2 regions of the Microbispora bryophytorum genome follow, and region 2 is predicted to be linked to the other one. Evidence: predicted binding sites of a transcription regulator. Region 2 holds the regulator's gene; the other holds the start of a gene.

Region 1 (3,406 bases), on a different contig from region 2:
TGACGAGCTGGGCGAGAAGTGGGGCTTCGTCAACGTCAACCTCCGGCCCTTCTACGCCGAGGGCTCCAAGACGCTGGCGTACGAGATCGCCGAGCAGCTCGGCTGGCGACTGCCCGACCAGATCGTCATCCCGGTGGCCTCCGGCTCGCAGCTCACCAAGATCGACAAGGGCTTCCGTGAGCTGATCAAGCTGGGGCTGGTCGAGGAGCGGCCCTACCGGATCTTCGGAGCGCAGGCCGAGGGCTGCTCGCCGGTCTCCCAGGCGTTCAAGGCCGGGCAGGACGTCGTGCAGCCGGTGCGGCCCGACACCATCGCCAAGTCCCTCGCCATCGGCAACCCGGCGGACGGGCCGTACGTGCTCGACATTGCGCGGCGGACGGGCGGCGCGGTGGAGGACGTGAACGACCAGGAAGTGGTCGAGGCGATCCGCCTGCTCGCCAGGACCGAGGGCGTCTTCGCCGAGACCGCGGGCGGCGTCACGGTCGGCGTGCTGCGCAAGCTGGTGCGCGAGGGCCGCCTCGACCCCGACGCCGAGACCGTGGTGCTGAACACCGGTGACGGACTCAAGACGCTCGACGCGGTGGCCGAGCACGCCCGTCCCGCCGCCGTCATCCGTCCCTCTCTCGACGCCTTCCGTGCGGCATTCGCCAACTGAAAGCGTTTCAAAAAGCCCATCGGCAGCAACGAAAGCGAGCGAACAATGAGCGTTTCCGTGCGGATTCCGACGATTCTCCGGACGTACACCAACGGCGCCGCGGAGGTGAGCGGCGAGGGGGGAACGCTCCGCGAGGTCCTGCAGAAGCTGGACGCGGACTACCCCGGCATCGGCGGCCGCATCCTGGACGAAACGGGTAAGATCCGGCGTTTTGTCAACGTCTACGTCGGAGAAGAGGACGTCCGATTCGCCGACGGTCTGGACACCGCCACGCCGGACGGGGTGCAGATTTCGGTCATCCCCGCGGTCGCCGGAGGCTGAGCCGCCGCACCGCGGCCGAGCATCTGACATGCGCTTCTGCCGATGAAGAAGTCATGCGATGCCATGGCAAAAGGTGCAGCTCTCAACTATTCAACAGTAAAGTGAATATTCTGCGATCCTGCTTTGAGCGAACGCCAAGTAGTAGTTTGCGGATTGACTCTGTTGTCCTACGCCTTGACACGGGTATGGTCGAAGACGATCGACAAAACCGGGGGCTTCTTGGGTGTGGTCCCCAGCCCAGCAAGAGGAGTCGGAAGTGGCGCAGGGCACCGTCAAATGGTTTAACGCGGACAAGGGCTACGGCTTCATCGCGGTGGACGGTGGTAAGGACGTGTTCGTCCATTACTCGGCAATCATGATGGACGGCTACAAGGCCCTCGAGCAGGGTCAGCGGGTTGAGTTCGACATCACGCAGGGTCAGAAGGGCCCGCAGGCGGAAGCCGTACGGTCCGTCTGATCCCGTCATCGACCTTGGAAGGCCCGGCACGCGGATTTCGCGAGCCGGGCCTTCCGCTTGCTGTGTCGCCCGCTTCTTGCTGGGTCGCCCGCCGCGCTCGGCTGCTCGGGGCGCCACACCGGCCGGGTCGTGCCGGAGGTGAGCGGAGAGCACGGCCTCGTCGCGGTTGGTCGCTTCGCGCCCGTGCGCTCCTCGGTCCAGAACGCGGCCGTGCTCCTCGCCGCTCCCGCGCGCTCCTCGTCCGGAGGCCGGCCGCGCCGCTCGCGGCACCTGGGCGCTTCTCGGTCCGGGCCGGCGGCACGTCCTTTTGGGGCTCGTCGGTGCCCCCGCTCCGCTCGTCGACTCGCTGATCTGGACATAACGTCCAAGCTGGTCAGCATGGCTCCCGCTTGCACTCGCAGGGGTAGAGTGCTAAATACTTGTTTGGCACTCTGAGGTCGAGAGTGACAACAACCGGGATCGGGGCGATGGGGCTCGCGCAGGGATAGCGGGTCCGCGCCGTCGCGGGCGTCGGCTCGGTCCGTTGAAGACACCCTGCTACTGGGAGGTCTAGCCTAATGGCAGCCAAGATGATCGCGTTTGACGAGGACGCCCGGCGCGGTCTTGAGCGCGGGATGAACCAGCTCGCCGACGCCGTGAAGGTGACCCTCGGCCCGAAGGGCCGCAACGTCGTGCTGGAGAAGAAGTGGGGCGCCCCCACGATCACCAACGACGGTGTCTCCATCGCCAAGGAGATCGAGCTCGAGGACCCGTGGGAGAAGATCGGCGCCGAGCTCGTCAAGGAAGTCGCCAAGAAGACCGACGACGTCGCCGGTGACGGCACCACGACCGCTACCGTGCTCGCCCAGGCGCTGGTCCGCGAGGGTCTGCGCAACGTGGCCGCCGGCGCCAACCCGATGTCGCTGAAGAAGGGCATCGAGGCCGCCGTCGAGCGCGTCAGCGAGGAGCTGTCGAAGCTCGCCAAGGACGTGGAGACCAAGGAGCAGATCGCCTCCACCGCCTCCATCTCCGCCGCCGACCCCGAGATCGGCGCCCTCATCGCCGAGGCGATGGACAAGGTGGGCAAGGAAGGCGTCATCACCGTCGAGGAGAGCAACACCTTCGGCCTGGAGCTGGAGCTCACCGAGGGCATGCGCTTCGACAAGGGTTACGTGTCCGGCTACTTCGTGACCGACCCCGAGCGCATGGAAGCGGTCTTCGAGGACCCGTACGTCCTGATCGTCAACTCCAAGGTCTCGGCGAACAAGGACCTGCTGCCGCTGCTCGACAAGGTCGTGCAGTCCGGCAAGCCGCTGGTCATCATCGCCGAGGACGTCGAGGGCGAGGCTCTGGCGACCCTGGTCGTCAACAAGATCCGTGGCCTGTTCAAGTCCGTGGCCGTCAAGGCTCCGGGCTTCGGCGACCGCCGCAAGGCCATGCTGGGCGACATCGCCACCCTCACCGGTGGCCAGGTCATCTCCGAGGAGGTCGGCCTCAAGCTCGAGAACGCCACCCTCGACCTGCTCGGCCGCGCCCGCAAGGTCGTCATCACCAAGGACGAGACCACGATCGTCGACGGCGCCGGTGACGCCGAGCAGATCGCCGGCCGGGTCAACGAGATCCGCGCCGAGATCGAGCGCACCGACTCCGACTACGACCGCGAGAAGCTCCAGGAGCGCCTCGCCAAGCTGGCCGGCGGCGTCGCCGTCATCAAGGCCGGCGCGGCCACCGAGGTCGAGCTCAAGGAGCGCAAGCACCGCATCGAGGACGCCGTCCGCAACGCCAAGGCCGCGGTCGAGGAGGGCATCGTCCCCGGTGGTGGCGTGGCCCTGCTGCAGGCCGGCGCCAACGCGTTCGACAAGCTCGAGGTCAACGGCGACGAGGCCACCGGTGCCGCGATCGTCCGCAAGGCCCTTGAGGAGCCGCTGAAGCAGATCGCCGTCAACGCCGGCCTCGAGGGCGGCGTCGTGGTGGAGAAGGTCCGCAACCTCCCC
Region 2 (3,406 bases):
GGGGACGATCACGTCGACCCCCGCCTCGGTCATCATCTCGACCGCGAGCTCGCCCCGGTCGCCCTTGGGCAGGCCCTGGACGACGACCAGCCTGGGCCGGGGCGGCGGGACCTCGAACCGGCGCAGCACCTCCGCGGTCAGCGAGTCCCGGCCGGCCGCCGTGATCGTGCACTCGGCCACCCGCCCCGCGCCGTCGGTCAGGTCGATCCGCTCCCCCGGGCGCAGGCGGCGTACGGCGGCGGCGTGCCGCCCCTCCGGACCGTCGAGGACGATCGTGTCCGCCGCCTGGCCGGCCGCGTCCGACAGGAACACGGGAACACTCATGCGATCAGCTCAGCGGCCGTTGAAGGCGTCCCGCAGGCGGGAGAAGAAGCCCTGCTGCCCCGGGGAGAACTTGCCGGCCGGCCGCTCCTCCCCGCGCAGTTTCGACAGCTCGCGCAGCAGTTCCTCCTGCGGCGGGTCAAGCTTGGTCGGCGTCTCGACGTTCACGTGGATCAGCAGGTCGCCCCTGCCGGTCTCGTTGAGCCGCTGAACGCCCTTGCCGTACAGGGGGATGACCTGACCGGCCTGGGTGCCGGGCCGCACGTCGATCTCCTCGGGTCCGTCGAGGGTCTCGACCGTGATCAGGGTGCCGAGCGCGGCGGCGGTCATCGGGATGTGGACCGTGCAGTGCAGATCGTCGCCGCGTCGCTCGAAGATCTCGTGCGGCCGCTCGGCGATCTCCAGGAACAGGTCGCCGGGAGGCCCGCCACCGGGGCCGACCTCGCCCTCGCCGGCGAGCTGGATGTGCGTGCCGTCCTCGACGCCGGCCGGGATCCTGACCTTGATCGTGCGCCGGGTCCTGACCCGTCCCTCGCCCGAGCACTCCATGCAGGGGTGCCGGATGACGCTGCCGAAGCCGCCGCACTGGGGGCAGGGACGGGAGGTCATGACCTGGCCGAGGAACGAACGGGTCACCTGCGAGACCTCGCCGCGCCCGTGGCACATGTCGCAGGTGTCGGGGTGGGTGCCGGCCGCCGCCCCGGAGCCCTGGCAGACCTCGCAGACCACGGCCGTGTCGACCACGATCTCGCGGGTCGTGCCGAAGGCCGCCTCCGACAGGTCGAGTTCGACCCTGATGGTGGCGTTGCGGCCGCGGCGGGCACGGGACCGGGGCCCCCGCGTGCCGCCCGCCGAGCCGAAGAAGGCGTCCATGATGTCGCTGAACGGAAAGCCCGCGCCGAAGCCGCCTGCTCCGGCCCCCGCGGCGCCGCCGAACGGATCGGCGCCCATGTCGTACATGCGGCGCTTGCCCGCGTCGGACAGCACCTCGTACGCCTGGTTGATCTCCTTGAACCGCTCCTGGGTCTCCGGATCGGGGTTGACGTCCGGGTGCAGCTCACGGGCGAGACGGCGGTACGCCTTCTTGATCTCTTCCTGGCTGGCGTCGCGCCGTACGCCAAGGGTCGCATAGTAGTCGTTGGACACTTATGACCCCGCCAGGATCTGGCCGACGTAACGCGCCACCGCGCGCACCGCACCCATCGTCACCGGATAGTCCATTCGTGTCGGGCCCAGCACTCCGAGCCGGGCCAGTTCTCTGTCGCCCGCACCGTATCCCGCGGCCACGATAGAGGTGCCACGTAGCCCGCTGTAGGGGTTCTCGGATCCGATGCGGACGGTCAGTCCGGACAGCCCGCCGGTCTCTCCCAGCAGGCGGATGAGGACGACCTGCTCCTCCAGCGCCTCCAGCACGTCCCGCAGGCCGATGCTGAAGTCGGCGGCGGCGAGGTTGGCCGTCCCACCAAAAGCAATCTTCTCCTCGTGCCGCTCGACGAGCGTCTCGAGCAGCACGGACAGGATCGTGACCGCCACGGGCCTGTCCTCGGGAGGCAGGCGTTCGGGAACGTCGGCCACGGTCTCCGGCACCCGGGACAGGCCGCAGCCGTCCAGGCACGCGTTGAGCACGGCGCGCAGGTTCGCGACCCGGTCGTCGGCGATGTCCTCCGGCAGGTCGACCACACGCTGCTCGACCCGCCCGGTGTTGGTGATCAGCACCAGCATGACCCGGCGCTCCGCGAGCGGGACGATCTCCACGTGACGCACCGACGACCTGGTGAGCGAGGGGTACTGGACCACCGCGACCTGCCGGGTGAGCTGCGCGAGCAGCCGCACCGTGCGCATGACGATCTCGTCGAGGTCCACCGCCCCGGCGAGAAAGGTCTCGATGGCCCTGCGTTCCGCGCCCGACAGCGGCTTGATCTGCGACAGCCGGTCGACGAAGAGGCGATATCCCTTGTCGGTCGGCACCCTGCCCGCACTGGTGTGCGGCTGGGTGATGTATCCCTGCTCCTCCAGCGCCGCCATGTCGTTGCGGATCGTCGCCGGGGAGACGCCGAGGTTGTGCCTGTCCACCAGGGCCTTGGATCCCACGGGCTCGTTGGTGGACACGTAGTCCTCGACGATGGCGCGCAGGACGGCGAGTTTGCGGTCGTCGAGCAATCGTCACCTCCCTGTGCCTGGAAACACCGACTCTGGCACTCTGTGTTCCCGAGTGCCAAGTGTACGGCTACCACCCCACGTGGTGCGATAACGCGACGGCACCAGGACAAGCGAGCTGCAAATCGACCACAAGCCGCATGGTCGACTCTTCACCCATGCACGAGAACCAGACCTCCTCGCCGGCCGACGTTACCCTGCGGATGCCGCACCCCTTCGCCTCGCCGTACGCCGGCTCCCTGCCGATCCGGCCCCGGCTGCTGTGGATCCTCCTTTCCTGGGTGCTCTTCGTCGTCCTGCTGGTGGCGGGCGCCGGCGGGTTCACCGGCGGCCTGTTCTCCACGCTCGGCGACGCCGCGCCCGCCACGATCTTCTCCGGCGGGCAGTCGGTGACCGTCGCGCTCAACCCGGCGGACAAGCCGGCGATCTACGCGGCCGTCGACCAGCCCACCGACGTCCGCTGTCAGCTCGGCGACGGCGCCGACCCGCGGGTGCGGCTGACCCCGCCGGCCGTCTCTCAGACCCTCACGCTGAACGGGACGACCTGGGAGCTGCTGTTCGAGGCAGGCGTCCCCGAGGCGGGCACCTATCAGCTCTCCTGCGAGGGCGACGAGGTGCGCTTCGGCGTCGGCAAGCAGCTCACCGGCGTGGCCGGCCTGCTGGCGGGCGGCGCCGTCGCGCTGCTGGCGCTGCCCACCGTCGGCTTCCTGGCTGCGCTGATCGTGACCGTCGTCGTGCTCGCGCGCCGCTCCGCGGCCCGCCGCCGCCCGGCGTGATTTGCTAGCGTTCCCCGCATGTACGGGCGGGACGTGCTTTCCGGAGACTGGCGGCGGCCACGGCGGGGGCAGATCCCCGAGATCGCGGCCGAGCTCGACCTCGTGGTCGAAGACGCCGAGGGCCGCTTCTGCGGCGCCGTGGTGGCCTGCGA

What was found. The regulator HrcA, encoded in region 2, represses chaperone genes, less so after heat shock. The targets are predictions, from matches to a motif close to TTGGCACTCTCNNNNNGAGAGTGCCAA.
Region 1: the regulator HrcA is predicted to act here: its motif matches at 1,857-1,883, upstream of groL (chaperonin GroEL).

The regions. Positions count from the first base shown of each region.
Region 1 is NZ_JBICTF010000012.1:24,184-27,589, forward strand. It holds gene thrC (threonine synthase) at 1-655, shown strand, start outside; gene ACGFIB_RS31865 (MoaD/ThiS family protein) at 701-976, shown strand; gene ACGFIB_RS31870 (cold-shock protein) at 1,233-1,433, shown strand; gene groL (chaperonin GroEL) at 1,991-3,406, shown strand, end outside.
Region 2 is NZ_JBICTF010000001.1:778,650-782,055, forward strand. It holds gene ACGFIB_RS03665 (16S rRNA (uracil(1498)-N(3))-methyltransferase) at 1-324, opposite strand, end outside; gene dnaJ (molecular chaperone DnaJ) at 334-1,467, opposite strand; gene hrcA (heat-inducible transcriptional repressor HrcA) at 1,468-2,481, opposite strand; gene ACGFIB_RS03680 (hypothetical protein) at 2,637-3,254, shown strand; gene ACGFIB_RS03685 (DUF3097 domain-containing protein) at 3,273-3,406, shown strand, end outside.